DNA from 4 places in the Nonomuraea sp. NPDC049646 genome. Region 2 is predicted to be linked to each of the others. Evidence: riboswitches for the same ligand, from Rfam matches in the RefSeq annotation. Region 2 holds a riboswitch; each other region holds the start of a gene.
The links. A riboswitch is a leader RNA that binds a small molecule or an ion and turns the genes downstream of it on or off. The one in region 2 is predicted to bind cyclic di-AMP.
Positions count from the first base shown of each region.

Region 1: another riboswitch for cyclic di-AMP. It lies ahead of ACIBQ8_RS32125 (coiled-coil domain-containing protein); the one in region 2 lies ahead of ACIBQ8_RS47660 (C40 family peptidase).
Region 3: another riboswitch for cyclic di-AMP. It lies ahead of ACIBQ8_RS00865 (CHAP domain-containing protein); the one in region 2 lies ahead of ACIBQ8_RS47660 (C40 family peptidase).
Region 4: another riboswitch for cyclic di-AMP. It lies ahead of ACIBQ8_RS45125 (hypothetical protein); the one in region 2 lies ahead of ACIBQ8_RS47660 (C40 family peptidase).

Region 1 covers NZ_JBITLU010000011.1:354,729-361,627, reverse strand. The annotation lists gene ACIBQ8_RS32145 (TrpB-like pyridoxal phosphate-dependent enzyme) at 1-318, shown strand, start outside; gene ACIBQ8_RS32140 (50S ribosomal protein bL37) at 358-435, opposite strand; gene ACIBQ8_RS32135 (DeoR/GlpR family DNA-binding transcription regulator) at 573-1,352, shown strand; gene galT (galactose-1-phosphate uridylyltransferase) at 1,349-2,419, shown strand; cyclic di-AMP (ydaO/yuaA leader) riboswitch at 2,488-2,626, shown strand; gene ACIBQ8_RS32125 (coiled-coil domain-containing protein) at 2,632-3,609, shown strand; gene sigJ (RNA polymerase sigma factor SigJ) at 3,618-4,526, opposite strand; gene ACIBQ8_RS32115 (amidohydrolase family protein) at 4,677-5,822, shown strand; gene ACIBQ8_RS32110 (M50 family metallopeptidase) at 5,849-6,899, opposite strand, start outside.
Region 2 covers NZ_JBITLU010000028.1:15,277-22,175, forward strand. The annotation lists gene ACIBQ8_RS47635 (ROK family protein) at 1-650, shown strand, start outside; gene ACIBQ8_RS47640 (sensor histidine kinase) at 737-1,864, shown strand; gene ACIBQ8_RS47645 (response regulator) at 1,861-2,562, shown strand; gene ACIBQ8_RS47650 (DUF2306 domain-containing protein) at 2,535-3,269, opposite strand; gene ACIBQ8_RS47655 (NAD(P)-dependent alcohol dehydrogenase) at 3,455-4,447, shown strand; gene ACIBQ8_RS47660 (C40 family peptidase) at 4,431-5,021, opposite strand; cyclic di-AMP (ydaO/yuaA leader) riboswitch at 5,052-5,212, opposite strand; gene ACIBQ8_RS47665 (3-isopropylmalate dehydrogenase) at 5,312-6,358, shown strand; gene ACIBQ8_RS47670 (branched-chain amino acid aminotransferase) at 6,605-6,899, shown strand, end outside.
Region 3 covers NZ_JBITLU010000001.1:184,324-191,222, reverse strand. The annotation lists gene ACIBQ8_RS00870 (class I SAM-dependent methyltransferase) at 1-786, shown strand, start outside; gene ACIBQ8_RS00865 (CHAP domain-containing protein) at 840-1,535, opposite strand; cyclic di-AMP (ydaO/yuaA leader) riboswitch at 1,548-1,685, opposite strand; gene ACIBQ8_RS00860 (Gfo/Idh/MocA family protein) at 1,803-2,756, opposite strand; gene ACIBQ8_RS00855 (aldo/keto reductase) at 2,776-3,597, opposite strand; gene ACIBQ8_RS00850 (hypothetical protein) at 3,695-4,639, shown strand; gene ACIBQ8_RS00845 (DUF6716 putative glycosyltransferase) at 4,636-5,814, shown strand; gene ACIBQ8_RS00840 (polysialyltransferase family glycosyltransferase) at 5,798-6,899, opposite strand, start outside.
Region 4 covers NZ_JBITLU010000023.1:103,069-109,967, reverse strand. The annotation lists gene ACIBQ8_RS45145 (DUF4388 domain-containing protein) at 1-601, shown strand, start outside; gene ACIBQ8_RS45140 (roadblock/LC7 domain-containing protein) at 634-1,005, shown strand; gene ACIBQ8_RS45135 (hypothetical protein) at 1,032-1,403, shown strand; gene ACIBQ8_RS45130 (alpha/beta fold hydrolase) at 1,467-2,342, opposite strand; gene ACIBQ8_RS45125 (hypothetical protein) at 2,397-3,113, opposite strand; cyclic di-AMP (ydaO/yuaA leader) riboswitch at 3,289-3,423, opposite strand; gene ACIBQ8_RS45120 (DUF5302 domain-containing protein) at 3,589-3,789, opposite strand; gene ACIBQ8_RS45115 (MDR family MFS transporter) at 3,837-5,279, opposite strand; gene ACIBQ8_RS45110 (PadR family transcriptional regulator) at 5,348-5,845, shown strand; gene ACIBQ8_RS45105 (rod shape-determining protein) at 5,930-6,899, shown strand, end outside.

The DNA of each region.
Region 1 (6,899 bases), on a different contig from region 2:
CTGCTGTCCCACATGTACGAGCTGGGGCTGTTCGAGGCGGTGACGCGTACCCAGAGCGAGTGTTTCGAGGCGGGTGTGCGCTTCGCGCGGACCGAGGGCATCGTCCCGGCCCCCGAGCCCACGCACGCGCTGGCCGAGACCATCGCCGAGGCGCTGCGCTGCAAGGAGAGCGGCGAGGAGAAGGTGATCCTCACCGCGCTGTGCGGGCACGGCCACTTCGACCTGGCCGCCTACGACCGCCACCTGGCCGGCGAGCTGGAGGACTACGCGCTGCCGCAGGAGCGCCTGGACCAGGCGCTCACCGAGCTGCCCGGCTGAGATGACACGGGTGGCCGCGCGAACCGCGGCCACCCGTGTTCAGTTCGCGTTCGGGCGCTTCCTGTGGTTCGCCTTCTTCTTCTTGCGCGCCCTGCCCTTGCGTGCACGTTTCGCCATGGGCTCACCTCCAGCGGTCGGGATCGTGACCTTCAAGGTCTCCCCTGCCCGCGGGTCGCACAAGCGATACGCCGTGACCTAACATTCCTCAACAAAGTCGTGTCATAATTTGGTGGAATCTGTTGGAAGGGGTGGGCGTGCTCGCACAGCAGCGTCAGCAGACGATCCTCGAACGCGTACGCAGCAGCGGCGGCGTCCGGGTGGCCGACCTCGTGCGCGAGCTCGGCGTCTCCGACATGACGATACGCCGCGACCTTGAGGTGCTGGCCGAGCGCGGGCTGCTGGAGAAGGTCCACGGGGGCGCGACGGCCCTCGGCCCCGGCTCGACCGAGGAGCCCGGCTTCACCGCCAAGTCCGCCCGCCAGCAGCAGGAGAAGGAGGCCATCGCGCGGCACGCGGCCACCCTCGTACGGCCGGGCACCGCCGTGGCGCTCTCCGCCGGCACCACCACGTGGGCGCTGGCCCACCACCTGGTCGCGGTGGCCGAGCTGACCGTGATCACCAATTCGATCCCCGTCGCCGAGGTCTTCCACCGCAACCCGCGCGCCGACCGCACGGTCGTGCTGACCGGCGGCGTGCGCACGCCCTCCGACGCGCTCGTCGGCCCCGTGGCCGTGGCGGCCATCCGCCGCCTGCACGTGGACACGCTCTTCCTCGGGGTGCACGGCATGAGCCTGCGCGCCGGGTTCACCACGCCCAACCTGCTGGAGTCGGAGACCGACAGGGAGCTGGTGGCCGCGGCGCACCGGCTGGTGGTCCCCGCCGACCACACCAAATGGAACACGGTCGGCATCAGCACGATCGCCGAGCTGACCGAGGCCGACGTGGTCATCAGCGACGCGGGGCTGCCCGAGGAAGCACGCACCGAGCTGGCCGAACGGGCCGGAGAACTGATCATCGCGGAGGGCACGCCTTGAAGCGCACCATCACCCACCTGGCAGACGGCCGAGAGCTGATCTACTTCGACCGGCGCGACGACGCCGACCGGAGCGCGATCGACCGGCGGCCGCTCGATCCGCGGCCGGTGGCCTCCGAGCTGCGCTACGACCCGCTGACCGAGGAGTGGATCGCGATCGCCGGCCACCGGCAGACGCGGACGTTCCTGCCGCCGGCCGACGAGTGCCCGTTGTGCCCGTCGTCCGCCACGCGGGCGTCGGAGATCCCGGCCCACGACTACGACGTGGTGGTGTTCGAGAACCGCTTCCCCTCTTTCTCCGGAAATTTTGGGACGTACGGGGATGTCGGCGGCCTGAGTGAGGTGCGGCCGGGTGTCGGGCGGTGTGAGGTGGTGTGCTTCACCTCCGACCATTCCTCCTCCTTCTCCAGGCTCTCCAACGCCCAGGTCAGGCTGGTCATGGAGGCGTGGGCCGACCGCACGGCCGAGCTGTCCGGCATCGAGGGCGTCGAGCAGGTGTTCTGCTTCGAGAACCGGGGCGAGGAGATCGGCATCACGCTCCCCCACCCGCACGGCCAGATCTACGCCTACCCCTACGTGACCCCGCGCACCAAGCTCCAGCTCGGGGCCGCCTCGCGGCACACCGGCGGCAACCTGTTCGCCGACGTGCTGGCCGCCGAGCAGGCCGCCGGGACGCGGGTGGTGGCCGCCAACGAGCTCTGGACGGCCTTCGTGCCGGCCGCCGCGCGCTGGCCGTTCGAGGTGCACGTGTATCCGCACCGGCAGGTGCCCGACCTGGCGGCGCTGTCGGAGGAGGAGCGGGCCGCGTTCGCGCCGCTGTACACCTCGGTGCTGCGGGCGCTCGACGCGCTGTTCGGGGTGGCGATGCCGTACATCTCGGCCTGGCACCAGGCGCCGGTGCGGTACGGCCGGGAGCTGGCCTACCTGCACCTTGAGCTGTTCAGCATCAGGCGGGCGCCCGGGAAGCTGAAGTACCTGGCGGGTTCGGAGTCGGCCATGGGGGCCTTCGTCAACGACGTGCTGCCGGAGGAGGCGGCACGCATGTTGCGATCACGAATTGATCACTAATTGGTTTCTCATTAAAGTCGCATGACTCGTGATCTACCACTAATATCCCGTTAGACATCGGCCATAACGGTCGTTGTACGCCTAATCCCGGGCGTGTTGCCCGGGAGCCGGGGACCCATCGCATCCGGGGTGAATCCGCGCAAGTGGTAGGGACTACTCCCGTGCCCGAACCCGTCAGCTAACCCGGCCGGCAGAGGGAGAGGAACTACCACGTGGCGGCTTCGTCCCCCGCGAGTCTCGCCGTCGGTCTCATCACCGCCACCGCCCTGCTCGTCCATCCGGCCGCCGCCTCAGCCTTCGTGCCAAGAACCGCGGCGGCCGCGCCCAAGCCGTCGGAGGCGGAGCTGCGGGCCCAGCTCAAGCAGCTCAACCGCAAGGTCGACAAGCTGATCGAGACGTACAACCTCAAGCGGGTCGAGCTGGCCAAGGCCCAGGAGGCCGCCACCGCGGCCCAGCAGCGGCTCGCCGCCGCCGAGCAGGCGGTGGCCACGGCCGAGCAGCGGGTCGCCGAGATCGCCCGGATGCGCTACCAGAGCCGCGACGCCTCCCTGCCGGGCTTCATGCTGACCCCGGACGGCAACGGCGCGGCCGTGCTCGAACAGCTCACCGCCGAGCAGCAGGCGGTCGTCGACAGCGTGGCCAAGGCCCGCGACGACCAGAAGAAGGCCGCCGCGGCCGCCGCCGCGCTCGCGACGGAGCTGAAGGCGGGCACGGCGGAGGTGGCCGAGCAGCGCGACGACGCCGAGGACGTCATCGACGACATCAAGAAGAAGCTCCAGGACCTCGTGCCGTTCGGGCCGGGCAAGAAGTCCGACGGGAGCTGGGCGCCCGAGCTGCCGTCCGGCTCGGACAACATCACGCCGCGCACCCGGCTGATGCGCGCGCAGGTGCAGAAGAACTTCTCGCTGCCGTACGACGTGGGCTGCTTCCGGTCCGGCTCCAGCGGCGAGCACCCGCTCGGCCGGGCCTGCGACTTCATGATGAGCACGGGCGGCACCATGCCGAGCGCCGACAACAACGCGCTCGGCGACCGGCTGGCCGCCTGGGCGCTGCAGAACAAGGCCAAGCTGGGCGTCAAGTACGTGATCTGGAAGCAGCGCATCAACCAGGGCTCGGGCTGGCGCGCGATGTCCGACCGCGGCAGCATCACCGAGAACCACTACGACCACGTGCACATCTCGATGAACTAGCCGCGGGCTCAGCGGACGCCGGTGAGCTTGTCGGGGTTGGTGACGGAGTAGACGGCGGCGATCCGGTCGCCCTCGGGCGTCAGATCGACGACGACCACGGCCAGCGGCCCGTCGCCGGAGAAGACGAGCGCGCACGGGTCGCCGGCCACCCGCCGGTAGCGCAGGTCCACCGCGCCCGGGGTCAGCGTCGCGGCGACGGACATGAACAGCGCGGCCACCCGGTCCCGGCCGTGGACCGGGTGCAGGCTGGTGGCCGGCCCCTTGCCGCCGCCGTCGGTCCACAGGGTCACCTCCGGCGCCAGCACCTCCAGCAGGGCCCGCAGGTCGCCGCCGAGTGCCGCCGCGGCGAACCGCTCGGTCACCTCGGCGTGGACGCCGGGCTCGGTCCGGTGACGCGGACGGCGGGCATGGACGTGGCGGCGCGCGCGGGCCGCGAGCTGCCGGACCGCCGCCGGCGAGCGCCCGAGGATGCCGGCCGTCTCCGGATGGCTGAAACCGAACACCTCGTGCAGCACGAAGACCGCTCGTTCCAGCGGTGACAGGGTCTCCAGCACGACCAGCACCGCCATCGACAGCGACTCCCCGCCCCCGGCCGCGTCCCCGGCGTTGTCGGGGGCCGTGACCAGCGGTTCCGGCAGCCAGGGGCCGACGTAGGTCTCCTGCCGGCGGCTCAGGTCCGCGCGCCGGGCGAGCGCCTGGTTCACCGCGATCCGCACCAGATAGGCCCGGACGTTCTCCACCGGCCCGGCCTCCGGCCTGCGGTGCCGGGCGGACCAGGCCAGCCACACCTCCTGCAGCACGTCCTCGGTGTCGGCGACGCTGCCGAGCATGTTGTAGACCACGGAGAACAGCAGCTCCCGGTAGCCCAGGAACTGCTCGGTGGCGGCGTCGGCGGGGTGCCGCGGGGTCGGTGTCATGGCGTGCCTCCTCGTCTGTCGCAACCGAAGAGTCCCGACGCGCAGCGATTGTGACATGCGGCCATCAAGCGTGATCTATGCCACTCGTGTCACAGTTCCCGGCCGGTCGCCCCTCTGTGGTGGCGTCACGACTCACAAAGGAGAGCTTCGATGCGTACATTGATCCGCGACGTCAGGGTGTTCGACGGCGAGCACACCATCGCGACGGCCGACGTGGTGATCGAGGACGGTCTGATCGCCGCTGTCGGCGCCGCCGGGGGCCGCCCGGCCGACGCCGAGGTGGACGGCACGGGCAGGACGCTGCTGCCCGGCCTGATCGACGCGCACACCCACGTGTTCGACGGCAGCCTGGCCCAGGCCCTGCGGTACGGGGTCACCACCGAGCTCGACATGTTCTGCCTGCCCCAGATCCTGGCCGGGCAGCGGCGGCTGGCCGCCGAGCACGACGACGTGGCCGACCTGCGCAGCGCCGGCACGCTGGCCACCGCTCCCGGCGGGCACCCGACCCAGTTGCTGGCGGCCCTGGCGGGCACCGTCCTGGACGGGCTGGACGTGACGGCGATCGACTTCGTCTCCGATCCCGCGCAGGCGCCGGCCTTCGTCCGGGCCCGGCTGGCCGAGGGGGCCGACTACCTCAAGATCGTCATCGACGACGGCGCCGTGCACGGGGCCGACCTCCCGGTCATGACGGCGGAGGTCGCCGCCGCCCTGTCCGCGGCGGCGCACGAGGCGGGCCTGCTGGTCATCGCGCACGCGATCACCGCCGCCGAGGTGGGGATCGCGCTCGACGCCGGCGTCGACGGCCTGGCCCACGTGTGGACCGACCTGGCTCCGGACGACCCGGCCTCGGCGCGCCTGGCCGGGCGGGTGCGCGAGCAGGGCGTCTTCGTGGTGACCACGCTGGCCTACTTCGAGGCGATCACGGCCCGGCACGTCGAGACCGCCGACTGCGCCCGGCCCGGCAGCTCCGCCAACGCCGTGGGCGCGCTGCGGGCCCTGCGCCGCGCGGGCGCGCCCCTGCTCGCCGGGACCGACGCCACCCCGTTCGTGCCCGCCCACGGCGCCGGCCTGCACCGCGAGCTGCGGCTGCTCACGCAGGCCGGGCTCACCGCCGAGGAGGCGCTGGCCGCCGCGACCAGCGTGCCCGCCCGGCACTTCGGGCTGGCCGACCGGGGCCGGATCGCGCCCGGCCTGCGCGCGGACCTGCTGCTGGTCGAGGGCGACGCCACCCGGGACGTCACCGCCGTCGCCGACATCGCCGAGGTCTGGCGTCGCGGGGTGCGCCAGAGCCGGTAGGCCCCGCCCGTGGCGCGCCGGCCGGGTCAGCCGAGCGTGAGGGGGTTGACCAGGTCGGCGTAGACCAGCAGACCGGCCATGATGATCAGCACGAACGCCATCGCGTACGTGAGGGGCAGCACCTTGGCGATGTCGACGTAGCGGGGCTCGGGGCGGCGCATGATCTTGGCGTAGCCGCGCTTGACGCCCTCCCACAGGCCGCCGGCGATGTGGCCGCCGTCGAGGGGCAGCAGCGGGATCAGGTTGAACAGGCCGATCGCCAGGTTGAACCCGGCCAGCAGGCTGACGAAGGTGAACAGCTTGCTCTTGTTGGACATGTCGGAGGCCAGGATCTCGCCGCCGAGCCGGCCCGCGCCCACCACGCCGACCGGGCCCTCGGGGTCGCGCTTCTCGCCGGAGAAGGCGGCGTTCCAGACGCCGACCATCTTCGCCGGCAGGTTGACCATCGAGCCCACGACGCGGCCGGTCAGGTCGCTCATGTAGCCCGGCACCTGCCCGATGCTCTGCTGCTCGAAGACCTGGGAGGGCTTGACGCCGAGGAACCCGACGCCCTTGTCGACCTTGCTCTCGTCGGTCAGGCTCGGCATGTCCTGGGCGATGAGGGTGACATCGAGCGTCATCGGCTTCCCGTCGCGGACGATGCCGAGCTTGACGGGGCCGGCGCCGTGGCCGCGGATCAGGCGGGTGGCGTCCTGCCAGCTCTCGATCTTCTGGCCGTCGAGGGAGACCATGCGGTCGCCCACCTTGACGCCCGCCTTGGCGGCCGGGGTGCGCTCGTCGGTGGGCGCGCACGTCTTGCGCACCTCGGTGGTGGGGATCACGCACGTGTTGGTGTCGGCCGACACGATCGGGGCCGTCTTCGGCAGGCCGATGCCGACCAGCAGGATGCTGAAGAAGATGAAGGCGAGCACGAAGTTCATCGCCGGGCCGCCCGACATGATGATGATCTTCTGCCACCACTTCTTGCGGTAGAAGACGCGGTCCTCGTCGCCGGGCCGCACCTCCTCCATGGCGGCGTCGCGGGCGGTCTCGATCAGGCCCTGCCACGGCCCGGTCCCCGCGCTCCGCAGCCTGCCG
Region 2 (6,899 bases):
ACGCCGCCCTGGGCGTCGACCTCGTCATCGAGAACGACATCAACCTGGCCGCCGTCGGCGAGCACGCCCACGGGGCCGGGCGGGGCAAGGCCAACTTCGCCCTGGTGTCCATCGGCACCGGCGTCGGCATGGGCATCGTGATCAACGGCGAGCTCTACGTCGGGGCGCGGGGGGCGGCGGGCGAGGTCTCCTACATCCCGGCCGCCGACGACCCCCTCACCGGCCCTCCCGCGCAGGACGCCGACCCCTTCACGCACGGGGCCACCGAGGCGGCCACCTCCGCGCCCGGTGTGGTGCGCGCCGCCCGGGCGGCGGGGCTGGAACTGGAGACGGCGAGGGAGGTCTTCGCCGCCGCCGCCGAGGGGAACGAGGCGGCCAGGTCGGTGGTGGAGGCCGAGGGCCGGCGCATCGGCGGGTTGCTGGTGGCCGTGGCCGCCGTGCTCGATCCCGAGGTGATCGTGCTGAGCGGGGGAGTGGGGCGCAACCTCGACCTGCTGGGCGCGGCCGTGGAGCGCCGCATCGCCGAGCTCGGGCCGCTGCGCCCGCGGGTGGTGGCCAGCGCGCTGGGCGACAGCGGCGTCCTGCTGGGGGCGGTCGCGCACGCCAAGTCCCGCGCCTGGGACCTCATCTTCGACGCCCGCAAGCACTGACCCCCGCAGGCCGGTGGCTCCGGAGCGCGCCTGCGGGCGGGGTTCGGGACGGTGCGGGGAGGAGGGGGCGCGCCTACGATGAGGGGGTGGCCGGCCTCCTTCGTTCCGTGTGGCGCGAGCCTCGTCCTCCCGGCCCGCCGGTGCGGGTGTGGCGCGACTGGGCGCTCGTCGCGGTGCTCGTTCCGGCCGCGGTGATCGAGGGCGTGCTGCGGCCCGACCTGAGCTGGCCGGTGGTCTCGACGGCGGTCACCGTCGCGCTGATCCCCACGTTGCTGTGGCGCAGGGCCAGGCCGCTGCTCATGGTCGCGATCGTGTTCGGCGCCACCACCCTGGCCCCGCTGCTGACCGGCGGCGAGCCGGTGGAGACGTACACGCTGGCGTTCGTCACGATCGTGCTCTACGCGCTGTTCCGGTGGGGATCGGGGCGCGAGGCCGTGATCGGGATGGCGGCCGGGCTGGTCGCGGTCGGCCTGTCGCTGCTCTCCGGACGCATGGCGCCCGGCGACGTCGTCCCGGCGCTCGGCGTGCTGGTCGCGACCGTCGGGCTGGGCGGCGCCTTCCGCTACCGGGCCGGGGCGCGGCTGCGCGAGCTCGACCAGGTCAAACTGCTCGAACGCGAACAGCTCGCCCGCGACCTGCACGACACCGTCGCCCACCACGTCTCGGCCATGGCCATCCGCGCCCAGGCGGGCCTGGCCACCGCCGCCTCCGAGCCGGGCGCGGCCACCGACGCGCTGCGGGTGATCGAGGCCGAGGCGTCGCGCACGCTCGCCGAGATGCGGGCCATGGTCCGGGTGCTGCGCAGGAACGAGCCGGCGGAGCTGACCCCGGGCCGCCACCTCGACGACCTGCGGCGGCTCGCCGGACGCCCGCGCGTCGGCCCGGCCGTCGAGGTGGAGATCGCCGACGGGCTCGGCGACCTGCCGCCCTCGGCCGGCGCGGCGCTCTACCGCATCGCCCAGGAGTCGATCACCAACGCCCGGCGGCACGCCCGCCACGCCACCCACATCACCGTCCGGGTCACCGCCGACGACGCCGCCGTACGCCTGACCGTGAGCGACGACGGCGACCGCGCCGGCGGGGTCGCCGCGCCCGGCTACGGCCTGATCGGCATGATCGAACGCGCCGCCCTGCTCGGCGGCACCTGCGAGGCGGGCCCCAACCCCAACCGGGGCTGGACGGTCACCGCCGTCCTGCCGAAGGAGACCGCATGAACGCCCGGCAGGAGGCCGTGGGAGCTGCCCCGGAGGGGGTGGCGGCCATCCGGGTGCTGGTCGCCGACGACCAGGAGATCGCCCGCACCGGGCTCAGGATGATCCTCGACGCCCAGCCCGGCATCGAGGTCGTCGGCGAGGCCGGCGACGGCAGGCGGGCCGTCGAACTGGCCCGCCGCCTGCGCCCCGACGTGTGCCTGTTCGACATCCGCATGCCCGGTCTCGACGGCATCGCGGCCACCCGCGAGCTGGCCGGGCCCGACGTCGCCGACCCCATGGCGGTGGTCGTGATCACCACGTTCGACCTCGACGAGTACGTCTACGCCGCCCTGCGCGCCGGGGCCAGGGGCTTCCTGCTCAAGGACGCCGGCCCGGCGCTGCTGGCCCAGGCGGTGACCGCGGCGGCCGGCGGCGAGGCGCTCATCGCCCCGAGCGTGACCGCGCGCCTGCTGGCCGCGTTCGCCGGAGCCGGGCGTACGGAGGCGCCCGCGCAGCCGGTCGAGGCGCTCACCGGCCGCGAGGAGGACATTCTGCGCGCCGTGGCCCGAGGGCGGACCAACAGCGAGATCGCCCGCGAGCTGCACATCTCGCTCAGCACGGTCAAGAGCCACGTCGCGAGCCTGATGACCAAGCTCGGCGTGCGCAACCGCGTCGAGATCGCCATGTGGGCCTACGAGACCGACCGCGTACGCACCTGACCTCCGCCACCGCCAGGGCCTCCGCGAACCCCAGGGCCTCTGCGACCGCCAGGGCCTCTGCGACCGCCAGGGCCTCCGCGACCGCCACGGACGCGCCGGGGTCCGCGGCCCCGGCGGACGGCCCACTCGGCCACCGCGAGGTTGATCACCCAGCCCGCGCCGACGAGCAGCGCCCGGCCGAGCTCGCCGGGCGGCCCGAAGGCGGCCAGCCCGAACGCCAGGGTGAACGCCTGCGTGCCCGCGCCGAGCCCGATCGCGTACCCGCGGGTCATCCACGCGCGATGCCGGGCCACGTCGCGCCGCCGGATCGCGGCCAGGCCGAGCAGCAGGCAGGCGGCCATGGCCGTCCCGAACAGCAGGCGGAAGGCGGCCAGCAGCGTCCCGTCGCCGGCGGGCAGGTCGGAGAAGAGCGTCAGCCACAAGCCCGACAGCGCCGCGACCAGGCCGCACACCACCAGCACCCGCCCCGCCGCGCGGTGCCACCCCGGCCGCCGGGCCCGGAACCGGGCCTGGAACTGGAACGCGCCGAGGACGCAGAACACCAGGGACGCCGGGATGTGCAGCAACACCGGCGCCGGCATGGCGAAGAAGCGCGCGTTGTCCGCCGTGACGGGGGCGCCCGCGGCCAGTTCGGTCAGCCGGAGCGCGCCGGCGACCAGGGGGACGACGCTGAGCGCGAGCAGCCCGGCGGGTGCGATCCATCTCATGCCTGAGAGCGTGCCGCCCGCGCCCGCGCCCGGTCATCGCGCGGACGGCCGGTCCTGATTCGCACCATCGGCGGGAGGGCGGTCGTACTTTCGGCCATCGAGCCGTCGCCTTTCGACCGTTGAGCGTCCGCGCAGGTCGCGCCCACACTGGCGGCACATCGGCGGCAGCACAAGGGAGAAAAGCGATGAAGGCGTACGTCCTGCGCTCGTTCGGTTCGCCCGACCAGCTCGTCCTGACCGACGTCGAGCGGCCCGTGCCGCGCGACGACGAGGTGCTGGTCCGGGTGCGGGCCACGTCCGTGCAGCCCTACGACTGGCACTTCATGCGGGGAGAGCCGTACCTGGCCCGGGTCATGGGCGGCGGGGTCGGGCTGCGCCGGCCTCGCATCGCCGTCCTCGGGGCCGACGTGGCGGGGGAGGTGGAGGCGGCCGGGAAGGACGTCACGCTGTTCCGTCCCGGCGACGAGGTGTACGCGATGTCGCTCGGGGGCGGTTTCGGCGAGTACGTCTGCCTGCGGCAGGGCGAGGTGGCGGCCAAACCGGCGGGCCTGTCGTTCGAGCAGGCGGCGGCGGTGCCGATGGCGGCCAACACCGCGCTGATCGCGCTGCGCGACGAGGGACGCCTCCAGCCGGGCCAGAAAGTGCTGGTCAACGGCGCGTCCGGCGGCGTGGGCACGTTCGCCGTGCAGCTCGCCAAGGCGCTGGGGGCGCACGTCACGGGGGTGTGCAGCGGGCGGAACGCGGACCTGGTGCGCTCGCTCGGCGCGGACGACGTCATCGACCACACCAAGGAGGACTTCGCGGCGTCGGGGCGGCGCTTCGACCTGCTGCTCGACGTGGCGGGCGGACGCCGGCCGGCCGACTGCCGCCGCGTGCTGACCAGGAAGGGCACGTACGTGCTGGTCGGCGGGCCGGCCGGCCGCTGGGTGCAGCCGGCCGGCCACATGTTCGCCGCGCTCGCGTCGGGGCCCTTCGTCCCGCAGCGGATCGTCAGGGCGGACGTCGTCCGCTGCGGGAGCAACAGGGCGAACCTGCTGACGCTGACCGGGCTGATCGAGCGGGGCGCGGTCACCCCGGTCATCGACAGGACCTTCCCCTTCGGCGAGCTCCCGGCGGCCGTCCGCTACCAGGAGGAGGGGCACGCCCCGGGGAAGGTCGTCGTCACAGGGTCGCGGTGAGCATGGCGGGGGCGGGGGCCTTCTGGAGCTGCTTGTAGGCGGCCCAGCGCTTGACGCCCTTGGGGTCGGGGCGTACCGCGCCGACGAAGGCCTGCCTGCGCCATTGCGACAGGCGTTCCTCCTTCACCACGTCGCCGGTGTGGGGGGAGTGGACCATGTAGCCGGGCTTGGAGATCATGCCGACGTGGCCGAGGCCGCTGAAGAACACCAGGTCGCCTGGCTTGAGGTCCTTCCAGGAGATCTTCCTGGAGAAGGCGCCGTACTGCTCCGCGGCGGTTCTGGGGAGCTCGATGCCGGCGTCCTCGTAGGCCCGGAGCATGAGGCCCGAGCAGTCGTAGCCCCGTTCGCTGGCGCCGCCCCACACGTACGGGGTGCCGCGCTTGTCCATGGCGTATTCGAGGGCGACCTTCCAGGCCGGTTTCGGCACGTGCCGTTGCTGGACCTGTTTCACCTGGGGGCCGGTGAGGGTGACGGAGGGGGTGGGGGCGGCCGCAGCGGCGGGAGCCGCGGGGGCGGCGGGAGCGACGGGAGCCGCGGGGGCGGCAGGCGCGAGACCTGCGGCGCCCGCTGCCACCGCCACAAGGATGGCGATGCTAGACAGGGGACTGTCCTTCCACGTGGCCGGCCGGGTTAGCTGACGGGCTCGGGCCTGGAAGTAGCCCTACGGCGGTGCTCCTCGGGGGGAGGCGCGGCCGATTCGCCCCGGGGGGAAAGGTGGGTCCCCGGCTCCACGCAGCGGCTGCGTGGATTAGGCTCGTCGGACTCTAACGAAACGGTCAAAAGGTCGCAATCCCCCCAAAACGGATTGTCCGGTTGTTGAGATGATGTGTTCGTCAGCCGAGACGAGCCGGTAAGGTACCGCCCATGGAGTCGCGTAACATCCGCCTGGCCGTCATCCCCGGGGATGGCATCGGCGCCGAGGTCGTAGCCGAAGGGCTCAAGGTCCTGGAGGCCGTGGGCACGAAGATCGAGCCCACCCACTACGACCTGGGCGCAGCCCGCTACCACCGCACCGGCGAGACGCTGCCCGACGCGGTGCTCGAAGAGCTGCGCGGCTACGACGCGATCCTGCTCGGCGCCGTGGGCGACCCCAGCGTGCCGCCCGGCATCCTGGAGCGCGACCTGCTGCTCAGGCTCCGGTTCGAGTTCGACCACTACGTCAACCTGCGGCCGGTCAAGCTGTTCCCCGGCGTCGAGACCGCGCTGGCCGGCGCCACCGCCGAGCACATCGACATGGTCGTCGTCCGCGAGGGCACCGAGGGCCTCTACGCGGGCACCGGCGGCGTCATGCGCCGCGGCACGCCGCACGAGATCGCCACCCAGGAGTCGCTGAACACCGCCCACGGCGTCGAGCGCGTCGTGCGGTACGCCTTCCAGAAGGCTCAGTCGCGGCCCCGCAAGAAGCTCACGCTCGTCCACAAGACGAACGTGCTCACCTTCGCCGGCGACCTCTGGCAGCGCACGGTCAACCGCGTGGCCGCGGAGTTCCCCGACGTCACCACCGACTACAGCCACATCGACGCGGCCTCGATGTTCTTCGTCACCCAGCCCGAGCGCTTCGACGTGATCGTCACCGACAACCTGTTCGGCGACATCATCACCGACCTCGGCGCCGCGATCGCCGGCGGCATCGGCCTGGCGGCCAGCGGCAACATCAACCCCGAGCGCACCTCGCCGAGCATGTTCGAGCCGGTGCACGGCAGCGCGCCCGACATCGCCGGTCAGGGCAAGGCCGACCCGACCGCCACCATCCTGTCCGTGGGCATGCTCCTCGACCACCTCGGCCTGCACGCCGAGGCCGCCAAGGTCGAGCAGGCCGTGGCCGCCGACATCGCCGAGCGGGTGAGCGGCCGCGCCGGCCGCTCGACCAGCGAGATCGGCGACGACATCGCCGCGCGAGTAGCCGGCTAGGACCGCCTAGCCCCGCACGCGCCTGGCGGTCCGAACGCGGACTGCCAGGCGCTTTTTCGCGTTCGCGGGAGGCGTCTCCCGGCGATCACCAGGGGCGTTCTCTCGCGATCATCGGATCGAACCACCCCAACTGCCTCTTGCTATCCCAAATCGCGAGACACTAGGAAGTACGAATACTGCTCGCGGGCAGTAGCTACCAGAATCAGCTTTCGAAGTCGCAGATTCGTAGAGAGAAGGACCGCCGTCATGACCATCGCTCAGAAGCTCAGCTTCGACGTGCAGCATTCCGACCACGCTCGCACCGCGGCCGAGCGGGAGCAGGTACTGGCGAACCCCGGGTTCGGGCAGGTCTTCACCGACCACATGATCTCGATCGACTACACCGACGGCCAGGGCTGGCACGACGCCAGGCTCATGCCGTACGGGCCGCTCTCGCTCGACCCCGCGACCTCGGTCTTCCACTATGCGCAGGAGCTGTTCGAGGGCCTGAAGGCGTACCGGCAGATCTCCGGCTCGATCGCGACCTTCCGCCCGTACGCGA
Region 3 (6,899 bases), on a different contig from region 2:
AACCGGGCCCTCTGGGACGAGCGCGCCCGCGTCCACGGCTCCACCTCCGCCGACCGGTTCTACGACGTCGACGCCTTCCTCGCCGGCCGGCAGACCCTCTACGCGCTCGAACGCCGCCTGGCCGGCGACGTCGCCGGCCTGGACCTGCTCCACCTCCAGTGCCACTTCGGCCTGGACACGCTGAGCTGGGCACGGCTGGGAGCGCGGGTGACCGGCGTCGACTTCTCCCCGGTGGCGGTCGCCCGCGCCCGCGACCTGGCGGACAGGGCCGGGCTGGCGGCCACGTTCGTGGAGGCCGACACGCAGCGGCTGCCGGAGTCGCTGGCCGGCGGCTTCGACCTGGCGGTGGCCACGTACGGCGTGCTGTGCTGGATCGGCGACCTGGACGCCTGGATGCGCGGCGCGGCCATGGCGCTGCGGCCCGGCGGGCGGCTGGTGCTGGTCGACCTGCATCCGGCCTACGAGACGGTGTCCTCGCTCGACCCGCTGGTGGCCGACTGGCCCTACGGCGGCGGCAAGGCCCACCGGGAGACGGTGACCGGCACGTACGCCGACGCCGCGGTGGTGACCGAGGCCCACGAGGCGGTCGAGTACCCGCACTCGGTGGGCGAGATCGTCACGGCGGCGGCGCGGGCCGGGTTCACGGTGGCCGAGCTGGGCGAGCACGTCGAGACGGAGATGGACCCGCGCGGCCTGCTGACCCAGGGCGCGGACGGCCGGTACCGGTTCCCGTTCGGGGACTCGCACCTGCCGATCCTGTACTCGCTGCTGGCGGTCCGGCCCTGAAGACGCGGCGAGCGCGCGTCCTCGTGCGGGACGCGCGCTCGGAGCGGGGGAGGTCAGCTCGCGTACTGGGGGTATCCGTAGCCGACGACCTGCGACTTCGGACGGACGCGCTCCTCGACCTTGCCGTTGCCGGTGTTGCCCTCGATCGTGGAGATCGTGCCGTCGCCGTTGTCCTTGACGACGAAGCCGACGTGCTGGATGGCGTCCAGGCTCTTGCTGCCGCCCCAGGAGAAGAAGACCACGGCTCCGGGCCTGGCCTCGGCTCCCCAGCGGTCGTTGGCGGCGAACCACTTGGCGTGGGCCACGGTCCAGGCGTCCCAGCCGACCTGCGGGCGGGCGCCGGTGTGCTCGCCGACCCAGGAGACGAAGATCGAGCACCAGGGGGCGTTCAGGTACATCGCGCGGGTGCCGCCGTCGCGGGCGATGGTCTCGGCGGCGCGCTGGGAGTCGGCGTACCACTTCTGGAACTTGGTGCCGCCGCCGTAGGCGTTCTCGGAGGTGCCGACCTGGGCCTTGGCCATGGCCAGGACCTGCTGGGCGGTGACGTTGACCTGGGTCTCCTCCGCCTTGCGGGTCTGGGCGGCGGCCTGCGGCGCGACGGCCGAGTGGCCGGTCGCCGCCGCCGGGCCCGCGCTGTCGGCGGCCGCGGCGGTGGCGTGGGCGCCGATGGCGGAGGCGAGGATGGCCGCGCCGAGCGCGGCGTGGGCGTAGGTGATCTTCGGGGCACGGATGGGACGGTGCTTGGCCATCGAGGGCATTACTCCTTGCTTCCATGCCGCTTACCGGGTTAGCTGACGGGTTCGGACGTGGAAGCTGCCCTACGGCACCGAAGTGCCGATTCACCCCAAAGGACGTGGGTCCCCGGTTCCGCCCGGAGGCGGATTCAGCGGTCACAGGACGATCCTGTGAAATGTCTTGCGATGGTTGGACAAAGCCGGACAAACCGGACGTCTGCCGCGAGATGCCCCACAAGGTAATACATCGGGCAAGAGTGTGGCAAATGCCTAAAGGTCCAGCTAGGAGAGTTGTGCCCGTGCTTCGGCCAGAAGCCCCATCATGGCAAGGGATTCGTCAAGCGGCATGATCGCGCTCTCGGTGCGGCCCTCGATCGTGGCCGCGCGCACCTCGCGCAGCTCGCCCGCGTACCCGTTGTCGGCCGGGTCGAGCACCAGCTCCTCCGTCTCCATCGACGGCCCCGACAGCAGCACCCGCCGTGGCGCCCAGAACGGCGCCGCGATGTCGGCCCGCATCGACGTGCCCACCACGCTCGCGTCGTTGGCGTGATGGGCCAGCAGCGAGACGTCCACCAGGGCCCGCCGCCCGTCCGGGTACAGCAGCAGCCCGCCGGCCTCGGCGTCGACCCCGCTGGGCGCCAGCGAGCCGGCCATCCGCAGCTCCGCGGGCATGCCGAGCAGCAGCTGCGCCAGCCCGAACGGGTAGATCCCCAGGTCGAGCAGGGCTCCGCCGCCCAGCTCCGGCGCCCACAGCCGGTGGGCGGGGTCGTAGGGCAGCGCGAAGCCGAACGAGGCCCGCACCGACCGGATCTCACCGAAGCGCGGATCGGCCGCCACCCGCTGGATGAGCGGGTTGAAGCGCATCCACATCGCCTCCATGAGAAAGACCCCGGCCGCGCGGGCCAGCGCCACCATGCGCTCGGCGTCGGCCACGTCGGCCGCCAGCGGCTTCTCGCACAGCACGGACTTGCCCGCCGCGATGGCCGCCTCGGCCACCTCCAGGTGCTGGGCGTGCGGCGTGGCGACGTAGATCGCGTCGACGGCCGGATCGGCGCACAGGGCCTCGTAGGAGCCGTAGGCCGACTCCGCGCCCAGCTCGTCGGCCAGCGCCCGCGCCCTGAGCGGGCTCCGCGAGCCGACGGCGGCCACCCGCATGCCGGGCTCGGCCACGATGGCCGCCCCCACGGTACGCGCGATGCCGCCGGTCGCCGCTATTCCCCAGGTGAAATCTCGCACGACCGAGATCGTAGAGCGCTCAGGTCAGGTTGAACGAGTCGGGGTCGGGCCCGATCCGCCGCCCCGCGTTCATCGCGCCGATGGCCGCCATGTCCTCGGTGTCGAGGATGAAGTCGAACACGTCGATGTTCTCCTCGATCCGCGACGGCGTGACCGACTTGGGGATCACCACGTTGCCGAGCTGGAGGTGCCAGCGCAGCACGATCTGGGCGGGCGTCTTGCCGTACTTCTCCGACAGCACGCGCAGCGCCGGGTCGGCCAGCAGCCCCTTGCCCTGCCCGAGCGGGCTCCACGCCTCGGTCAGGATGCCGTTGGCCTCGTGGAAGGCGCGCATCTCGCGCTGCTGGAAGTACGGGTGCAGCTCGATCTGGTTGATCGACGGCGTGATGTCGGTCTCCTCCATCAGCCGGGTCAGGGTGGCGATCGTGAAGTTGGAGACCCCGATGGCCTTGGCCCGGCCGTCCCGGTAGATCTTCTCCAGCGCCCGCCAGGCCTGCACGTACCTGTCCTGCTGCGGGACCGGCCAGTGGATCAGGAAAAGATCTACGTAGTCGAGGCCCAGGCGGGCCAGGCTCTCGTCGAAGGCCTGCTCGGCGCGCCCGTGATCGCCGTTCCACAGCTTGGTGGTGACGAACACCTTCTCCCGCGGCACCCCGGCGGCGCGCACGGCCCGGCCGACGCCCTCCTCGTTCTCGTAGGCGGCGGCGGTGTCGACGTGCCGGTATCCGGCGCGCAGCGCGGTGGTCACCGCGTGCTCGGCGTCGTCGGCAGGGACCTGCCAGACGCCGAAGCCGAGCTGTGGTATCTGCACACCGTCGGTGTTGAGCATCAGCGAGTTCATACCCTCCATTGTTCACGTGTCGTTTCTTGCGGCTTAAGCAGGCCGGGCTACCTTGAGGCGGGTCGTGCAAGGCCATCCACCGGCTGGGGGAAACAGAGTGGTCAGACAGGCGTCGGCCTGGGTGGAGTCTCCGCTCCAGATGCTGTGCGCCGTCGAGGCCCACCATGCCGGGCTGCTCGGCCCGGACACCGTGGTCGTGCCGCGCGCCGGCCTGCGTCCGCTGCGCGCCACCCGCAAGGAGCTGCGCCGCCTCGACCTGCCCGCCGGCCTGGTGCTGGACGAGCCGCGCGAGCGCATGCCGCGCCGCGTCCAGGCCGTGGGCGACGCGTTCTCCGGCAAGGTCCAGATGCGCTGGCTGACCTCCGACCCCGGCCGCATCGTCGTCGTGGACGACGGCCTGGCCACGCTCAGGCTGCTCGAACTGCTGGCCGCCGGGCCGTTCCGGCCGCTGCTGCGGGCGCGGGCGACTCCGTCGCGGGCGCGCGCCCTGCTCGGCCTGGCCGCCGCGCTGCGGCTGCGGCTGAGCCGGGTGTCGGTCTTCACCGCCCTGCCCGTCCCCGACGAGCTGGCCGCCGCCGTCCGGGGGGCGGGCGTCGACCTCGTCCGCCACGACTTCGCCTGGCTGCGCGCCCAGCCGCCGAGCGCCCAGGGGCCCGCCGAGCGCACGGTCGTCCTCGGCACGTCCCTGGTCCGCAACGGCCTGGTCCACCGCGACCACTACCTGCGCTGGCTGACCGACCTGGCCGGGCGCGAGCCGCTGGCCTACTACCCGCACCGCCGCGAGGACCCCGTCGACTTGGCGCTGATCGGCGAACGTCCCGGCATCACCGTGCACGACGCGGGCGTGCCGGCCGAGCTGACGCTGCGCGGCCTCGACGCCGGGCAGCGGGTGCTCAGCCTGCCCTCGACCGCGATCACCTCGCTGCGGGTGCTGCTCGGCCCGCGCGGCGTCGAGGTCGAGCCGGTGGACGTTCCCGACGACTGGTGGACGAGCAGGGCGGCCCCCGGCCTGCGATCGCATTTGACAGGAGCTTCCAGGTGAGGGTGCTGGCGGTAGCCGACTCCGACTCGTATCTGAAGTGGGCGGCCTGCCTGCTCGACGACCTGCCCGCGGGCTGCGAGAGCGAGCTGGCGGTGGTGCGCACCCCGATCGCGCCCTCGCCGGAGCAGATCGCGGCGGCGGTGGGCGGGCGCGCGGCGCCCCCGGTGCTGTCGGCGCGCTCGCTGCGCCGCCTGGCCGAGCGCACCCGGCCCGACGCGATCCTGGTGGGCTGCACGGGCCCGGTCGTGGACGTCCTTGTGGCCGACGTGCTGGCCGGGCTGCGGCCGGACGGCCGGGCACGGCCGGTGTTCGTCAGCGGGCTGCCCGGCATCTCGGTGCCGGCCACGGAGAAGGCGTGGCTGTTCCGCAGCGGCTGCGACCTGTTCGTGGTGCACAGCGAGCGCGAGGTGGCCGAGTTCTCCGAGATCGCCGGCCGGCTCGGCGGGGGAGGGGCGGTCGGGCTGGCCCGGCTGCCGTTCCTGCGGCCCGGCGCGGCGTCCGGCGGCGGCGACCGGGTCGTGTTCGCCACCCAGGCCAAGGTGCCGCGGGCGCGGGAGGAGCGCGAGCGGGTGCTGACGGCGCTGGCCGAGCTGGCCGCCCGCCGGCCCGGCCTGGAGGTCGTGGTCAAGCTGCGCGCCCTGGAGCACGAGCGCCAGACCCACAACGAACGCCACCACTACCAGCGGCTGTGGCGCGAGATGGGCGAGCCCGGCAGGCTGACGTTCGCGGCCGGGTCGATGCACGAGCAGCTCTCTCGGGCGGCCGGGTTCGTCACGGTCAGCTCGACGGCCGCGCTGGAGGCCGTCGCCATGGGCGTGCCGTCGCTGGTGCTGAGCGACTTCGGCGTCAGCGCCGAGATGATCAACCTGGTCTTCGAGGGCAGCGGCCTGCTCGGCACGCTCGACGACCTGGCCCTGGGCGACTTCCGCACGGCCGAGCCGCGCTGGTGCGAGGCCAACTACTTCCACCCGGCCGGCCGCGACGACTGGGCGGCCCTGCTGACCGGCCTGGCCGCGGACGGGACGCGCCCGCCCGCCCGCTCCCTGCTGGACGGCCCCGAGCACGCCGCGGCCCGCCGCCGGGCCAGGTTGCGGGTGGAGGTGCCGCCCACGATGCTGCGGGCGGGCTACCGGGCCAAGCGGCGGGTGCGCCGCTACCTCAGATCGCTGACCTGATCCTCCTGCGCAGCCTGGACAGCGCCGAGGGCGGCTCGGCCAGCCCCAGCGTCTCCAGGCGCTTGCGCTTGAAGTAGCGCCCGTCGAACGCGACGCTCGACGGGCGCAGCCCGGGATAGGCGTCGGCCTGCATGCAGTAGCCGACCGCGCGCACCAGCGCGGGCAGGTCCGTGCGCGGCGGCTCGTCGATCACGCCGTCGGGGTTCAGCCGGGGCAGCAGCGCGTCCACGATCGTGGCCGGCACCCGGTTGCTGTTCTCGTACGGCGTGAGCCGGTCCAGCACCAGGCCGGTGCCGAAGGAGGCGACCGGCAGGCCGAAGTAGCGCCGGGCGGTCACCAGGCCGGTGGAGAAGCAGCCCACGACCAGCTCGGGCCGCTGCGTCGCGAAGCACACCTCGGCCGGCACGCTCTCCCCGGCCACCGTCAGCCGCACACCCAGCGGCCCGGCCGCCGCGCGCAGCAGTTGCGCGTGCCGGCGTCCGGCGGCCGGATGCGGCTTGAACACCACGTCGGTGCAGCCGCGGGCGGCCAGCGCGCGCAGCATCGAGGCGTGCAGCCCGGCCTCCTCCTCCGGCGTGACGATCTCCAGCGCCGACAGGTACTGGCCGAGGACGACCGCCTGCCCGGCGCGCAGGTCCGGCGCGGTGGCGGCCACCTCGTCCACGACCGCGAGGAAGCGCTCCTGCGGCAGCACCACGGGCGGCACGCCGTACTCGCTGAGCAGCAGCGGGGTCAGGCCGGGCACCAGGTCCAGGTGGAGCAGCCGCTCGATGCGGCGGGAGATCTCCGCGGGCAGCGGGTCGCGGGTCGGCCCGTAGCTCATCAGGCCGTCGGAGTAGACGGTGATCGGGCAGTCGCGCACCAGGCCGGCGATCGTGCGCGCGGGCGGCACCGCGATCGACTCCAGCACCAGCTCCTCGACGCCGTCCAGGGCCAGGTGGGAGCGGATCAGCCGCTCGAACATCGGCACCTCGATGACCCGCGCCCGCCAGTCGGAGGGGTGCAGCGGGGCGATCAGCTCGTTCCAGGAGTGCACCTCGTCGAAGCGCGAGCGCAGGGCGGCGAAGCCGGGCGTGCCGTCGAGC
Region 4 (6,899 bases), on a different contig from region 2:
GGGCCCGGTCACCCTGGCCGAGCTCCAGTACGCCGTGCTCGGCGTGGTCCAGGACGCCGCCTTCTTCCTGCTGCCGGTGACCGGCGTGCGGCCGAAGTTCCGGCCCGGGGAGGAGCACTGGCTGGGCGGCCAGTGGTTCTTCGACGTCGAGGAGCTGGTGCGGGAGTCGGCCCGCCGCCGGGAGCAGCTGGCCGGCATCTGGCCCTCGCCGGAGGTGGACACCCAGCCCGTGCGGCCGGTGCCGCGCCTTCCCGGGCACGGGGTTGCGCTCAGCCAGGTGCAGTGGGAGGTCGTCGTACGGGCCGACCACAAGGCGACCCCGCTGGAGCTGGCCCGGCACCTGGGCCGGTCGGGCTACGCGGTGCTGCTGGCCGTCAGGAGGCTGGCCGCCGCCGGCCTCCTCGTCCCGCCGGACCCGGGGCGGCCCGCGCAACGCCGTCCGGACGACGGGGACGCGCTGCCCAGGCGGGTGCCGGGCCCGGTGCCCGTTCCCGCCGGGAACGGGCGGGCGGGGGCGGCCGCCGGGCCGGTGCCGACGGGCGACCCGACCGATCTGACGCTGCTGCTGCGGCTGAAGAAGGCGCTGGAGGAGATGCCGTGAGGTTCCCCTCACGACGCGGGAGGAGGCCACCCGTGGAGCTACGGCAAGAGGTCCTGGCAGAGATGGAGCTCCTGCGCGGCCGCACGCCGGACGTCACCGGCAGCGTCGCGTGCACCGTCGACGGCCTGCGGATCGCCTGCGACCTGCAAGGAGACACCGGCGAGCAGGTGGCGGCGCTGTCGGCGGCGCTGCTCGCGATGAGCGGCCGGATGCTGACCATGGCGGGCCGCGGGACGTTCGAGGAGACCCTCGTGTCCGGCACCGCCGGGTTCGTGGCCTTCTACGCCGCGGGCCCCACGATCGTCCTCACGGTTCTGGCGGGACCCGGCGCCAACGTCGGGCTCCTCCGGCTGGAGGGCAGGAAGACGGCGGCCGCCGTGGCCGCCGTGGCACGCAAACACTGACCATCCCCACCGAAGCGGAGGAAAGCATGGCAGGCATGGACGTCTCCCTCAAAGAGATGATGAGCATCGACGGCACGATCGGCGCGGCGATCGTCGACCACGGCAGCGGCATGGCGCTCGGCACGCTCGGCGGCTCGAAGGAGCTGGACCTGCAGGTCGCGGCGGCGGGCAACACCGAGGTCATCAAGGCCAAACTGCGCACGATGGACTCGCTGGGCCTCAAGGACGGCATCGAGGACATCCTGATCACGCTGACCGCCCAGTACCACATCATCCGGCCGCTGACCGGCCGCAGCGGCAAGGGCCTGTTCCTGTACCTGGCCCTCGACCGCAACCGGGCCAACCTGGCCCTGGCCCGGCACATGCTCAAGGTCATCGAGGAGAAACTGGAGCTCTGAGCGCCGTCCCACGGTTCACGGCGGGTCGGGACGGCGGGTCCGGCGGCGGGTCACGCGGCGGGGTCAGGTGGCGGGCTGCGGCCGGGCGGGCGCCGCCGAGCCGGTGTGGGCGGTGATCTCGGCGACGATCGCGGGCCAGAGGGCGCGGGGCAGGTCGTGGCCCATGCCCGGGTAGGTGACCAGGCGGGCGCCCGGGATGGCGGCGGCCGTGGCCCGCCCGCCGGCGAGCGGCACGAGCTGGTCGTCCTCGCCGTGGATGACCAGCGCGGGCACCGTCAGCCCGCCCAGCGCGGACGTGCGGTCGCCGGAGGCCATGATGGCGGCGAGCTGGCGGGCCGTGCCGGCCGGGTCGTGGCAGCGGTCGAAGGCGAGCCCGGCCAGCCTGGTGACGCGTTCGCGGTCCAGCTCCCAGCCGGGGGACCCGAGCACGGCCCAGGTCGTCAGCGCGCCGGCGACGACCCCCTCGCGGTCGGTCGCGGGCTTGGCGAAGAGCACCGCGGCGGCCGCCTCGGTCGGCGGGGCCGCCTGCGGGCTGGGCGTGGACATGATCGAGGTCAGGCTCAGCACGCGGGCGGGGTGCCGGATGGCCAGCGCCTGGGCGATCATCCCGCCCATCGAGGCGCCGACGACGTGCGCGGCGGGCAGGCCCAGGACGTCCATGAGCCCGGCGCTGTCGTCGGCCAGGTCGTCCAGCACGTACGGCGAGGGCGCGCCCCATGCGGGCACGCCCTCGTCGTGGAGATGGGTGGACAGGCCCGCGTCGCGGTTGTCGAACCTGACGACGTGGTGCCCCTGCTCGGCCAGGAGTTCGCAGAACTCGTCGTCCCAGTGGATGAGCTGGGCGCCGAGTCCCATGATGAGCAGGAGGGGCCTGCCCGCGGGGGAGCCGAAGCTCTCGTAGGCGATCTCGATGCCGTTGGCGGCTGCGCGCTGGATCACAGCGACCAGAATGTCATTCTGGTCGCGAGGCGTAAAGAGCGGTCTGTCCGCAGATCAGTCGTTGAGGAGCTTGCGCAGGCGCTCGCCGCCGAGCACCACGCCGCCGCCGGCCAGCACCAGCACGCCGGCCATCACGGTGCCGCCCATCGCGACGGTCTTACCGACCTGGCCGCCGGCCGAACCGGCCGCGTCCTCGGCGTTGTCGGCGGGCTCGTCGGCCAGCACCTTGGGGGGCTCGGCGGGGTTGGCGTCGAACCTGCTCCACGCGCCGCTGGAGAAGGCCACGGGGTAGTTCTTCTTGCCCTTGCCGTCGCCCCACTTGGTGATGACGTAGTCGATCTTGATGTGGCCCCGGCCGCCGTTGCCGTCCACGCCGAGCGTGTCGGGGTTGAAGGTGCCGCCGGTCAGCTCGGCGAAGGTCTTGGCGTCGAGGTCGAGCATGACGCCACGGCTGGAGGGCTCGCCGGGGCCGCGGTCGCCCACGAAGAACGGCATCTTCTTGCCGTTGTAGGTCACGTAGCCCTCGGTCATGAGGGGCCAGCTCGGGCTGGCGGCCAGGCCCTTCTGCATGGGCTTGCCGCTGGCGGGGAGGCCGGTGTCGCCGGCCCGGCCGGAGGAGTCGTCCCAGAAGTAGGAGGCCTTCGTGGAACCCTTGAGCAGGATCTTCTGGTCGTCGCCGGTGTCGGCGTGGGCGCCGGTGGCGGAGATCGTCAGCGCGCCCATGGCGGACACGGACAACAGGGCGAGAGAGCGCAGGCCAAATCGAGACATGAAGCAGTGAAGTCCTTCGCGAGGGGACAGGGGGAACGCGCGTGACTACGGTGCGTAACCGGGCAGAGCGCCGAAGAGGTGGTTACGCGGCGCGTGGGGGAAGTCAGGGAAGAGACCGCTCAGCAGGCGGTCGTCACTACACTGTCCGGGGGTACGACGAGGTGGTACATGCGTGAAGTCCTCTCCATCTCGCCTACCGGGTTAGCTGACGGGTTCGGGCGTGGAGATGCCCTACCGGCACGTGGCCGGATTCACCCCAATGAGATGGGTCCCCGGTTCCCGACGAGTCGGGATTCGGCGCCAGCTGTCGCCCCTCTCCTGGTAGGGACTACGCCACCAGCTGGTAATTGGTTAAGACCGTACCCAGAGATTCGGACAAATACAAACGAATCGTCATGAACCGGGTAAAGATCTACCTATCGCGGTAAAGAGAAAGGGGGCACGGCATGCCGTACCCCCTGCTAAAACGGGCCTTTCAGCCGCCGCTCTTGCGCCTGAAGGATCTTTTACTCGCTGCCGGACCGTGCGCCCCGTGGATCTTCGACGGGTCGACGCCCCTGCCACCCGCGGCCGAGTCGGCCTGCTGCCCGCGCTTGCGTTCCAACGCCTCGCGGAACTTGCGCTTCATCTCGTCCTCGGGAGTCTCGCTGACTTCCGGCTCCGGTGTTTCCGCCATGAGGACCTCCTGGTTCTGGGGACATCCACAGCTTCGCACGACGTCGCTTACGACGCGAAACCGGCCTCCACTCTGCTTTCCGCCGCGGGCGCCTGCTCCAGCCGCCTGCCGGGCATCATGACCAGCGCGACCAGGGCGATCACCGCGCCCGCCACGCCCAGCGACGGGATGACCACGGCCGCCGCCGAGGCGTGCGCGGCCGCGAGCCCGTGGACCGGCGCGTCCGTGGTGATGACCGACGTGTACGCGGTGCCGGCCAGCGCCAGCGCCACCGAGCCGCCGATCTGCCGGAAGAAGGTGAGGTTGGCCGAGGCCGTGCCGATGTACCGCGGCGCGACGGCCTGCTGCACGGCCACGGTCAGCCCCGACAGCATCGGCCCCATGCCGAGCCCGAGCAGCGCCATCCACCCGGCCAGCAGCAGGCCGTCGGTGCGCACGGTGAGGTTCAGGCACAGCAGGCTGCCGGCCGCCAGCAGGAACGGCGCCCCGACCAGCCACGGCTTGTACGTGCGCGTCCTGGACATCAGCGTGCCCATGAGCGCGCTGCCCGCCACCATGGCCAGCGTCATCGGGTAGATCCTCAGCCCGGACTCGGTGGCGCTGACGCCCAGCGCCTGCTGGAAGTAGCGCGGCAGGAACACCACGCCGGCGTACATGCAGAAGGCGGTGACGAAGGAGGTCGCGTTGACCAGCGTGTACGTGCGGTCCCGGAACAGGTGCATCGGCATGACCGGGTTCGCCGCCCGCAGTTCGACCAGCACGAACGCGGCCAGCAGGACCAGCGCCAGCAGGATCGGCCCGGCCACGGGCGGGGACGTCCAGGCGTTGCCGTCCAGGCCCTTCTCGGTCAGGCCGAGCAGCAGGGCGCTGATGGCCACGCTGAACACGGCGATGCCCGCGTAGTCCGGCCGGCCTTCGCCGCCGGTGCCCGGACGGAACGGCAGCCGCAGCACCACGATCGCGATCAGCACGATCCCGAGCGGCACGTTCACGTAGAACGCCCACCGCCAGCTCGCGTGGTCGGTGAACAACCCGCCCAGGAAGGGCCCGGCCAGGTACGTCAAAGCCATCACGCCGCCGAGCGCGCCCTGCACGCGGGCGCCGTTGCGTCCGGGCGGGAACATCTCCATCACCAGGGCCAGCGACAGCGGCAGCAGCGCGCCCGCGCCCAGCCCCTGCACGGCGCGGAAGGCGATGAGCTGGGTCATGTCCTGGGCGAGCCCGCACAACGCCGATCCGACGACGAACACCGACATCCCGACGAGCAGCAGCGGCTTCCTGCCGTGCTGGTCGGAGAGCCGGCCGTACAGCGGCACGGTCACGGTGGAGGTGAGCAGATACGCCGTGACCACCCAGGTGTAGAGCCGGGTGCCGCCCAGCTCGCCGGTGATGCGGGGCAGCGCGGTGCCGACGATCGTCTGGTCGAGCATCGCCAGGAACATGCCGCCGAGCACCGCCAGCAGCACCAGGCCGTTTCCCTTGGTCTTCATGTCATTAGTCACAGGTGAAGATTGATATGTAAGCGCTGACATGTCAAGCCTTCGCTATGCTGGCGGACATGTCCCTGCGGATCGCGCTCCTCGGCCTGCTCGCCACCAAAGGCCCGGCCAGCGGCTACGACCTGGCCAAGAAGTTCGAGCACTCGCTCAACCACGTCTGGCAGGCGGGGCACACGCAGATCTATCCGGAGCTGGTCAAGATGGCCGCCGACGGCCTGGTGACCGTCGAGCACGAGGGCGCCAGGGGCCGCAAGATCTACGCCGTCACCGCCGAGGGCCGCGCGCTGGTCACCGAGTGGCTGGTCGGCCACGACCCGTCGGCGACCGTGCGCAGCGAGACCGCCCTCCAGGCGTTCCTGCTGGCCCTGCTCGACACCGAGCAGGCCGTCGCCGTCGTCGAGCGCATCAAGGGCCACTTCCAGGCCCGTCTCGCGGTGCTCGACTGCCAACCCGGTGGGCTGTTCGGCAGGTACGCGCTCTCCCTCGGCCTGCACCAGGCGCGCTCCGGCATCGAGTGGGCCGACGAGACCCTGGCCGCACTGCGGCGCGAAGGGTAAAACGGAACTCTGCGGTTCCTGGTGTTGCGTTGGAGAAGCGCCGGATATACACCCAGGCATGATGCTCAACCTCCCAGTACGGCGATGAGCCTCCTGGGTCGTGACCTGGCGATCGACCTCGGCGCGGCCGGCACGAGGATCTACGCCAAGGGCAGGGGCATCGTGCTGGACGAGCCGTCGGTCGTCCTGCGCGACAGGCAGACGGGCAAGGTCCTCGCCTTCGGCGCCGAGGCCGTGAACGGCGCGGACGGCCCTGCCGGCGCGGACGGCGAGGCGTACTGGCCGATCAGCGACGGCCTGCCCCAGGACGGCGAGCTCGCCCGGCGCATGATCAGGCACTTCCTGCGCAAGGTGCACCGGCACCCCTTCCCCCGGCCGCGCCTGGTGATGGCCGTGCCCGACGAGTTCACCCCGATCGAGCGGGTGGCGCTGCGCGACGCCGGCTTCGAGGCGGAGGCCCGCGGGATCCTGCTGGTCAAGCACGCCATCGCGGCCGCGCTCGGCGCGGGCCTGCCGGTGCGCGACGGCTCCGGGCACATGGTCGTCGACATCGGCCGGGACGCCGCCAGGGTCGCCGTGCTCTCCTGCGGTGCCGTGGTCGCCGCCGGAACCGTGCGCGGCGGCGGGAGCGCCGTGACCCGGGCCGTCGCCCGCCTGGTCGAGGACGAGCACGGCCTGCTGGCCGACGAGCGCGAGGCCGAGTCGGCCAAGCTGCGCGCGACGCGGGAGCCGACGGGGAACGTGCTGATCCGCGGCCGGGACGCCGGCACCGGCGAGGAGCGCGCGGTGGCGCTGCCCGCGGCGCGCGTCCGCGAGGCGGCCGTCCAGTCGGTCGAGCACATCGTGCGGGCCGCCGAGCACACCATGGAACGCTGCCCGCCCGAGCTGACCGCCGACCTGGGCGAGCGCGGCATGGTGCTGGTCGGCGGCGGCGCGCTGCTGCCCGGCCTGCGCCGGCGGCTGGAGGAGGGGCTGTCCATGCCGGTGCGGCGCGCGGAGCGGCCCGGCGACTCGGTGGCCCTGGGGCTCGGACGCTGCGTGGAGGACCTGGGGC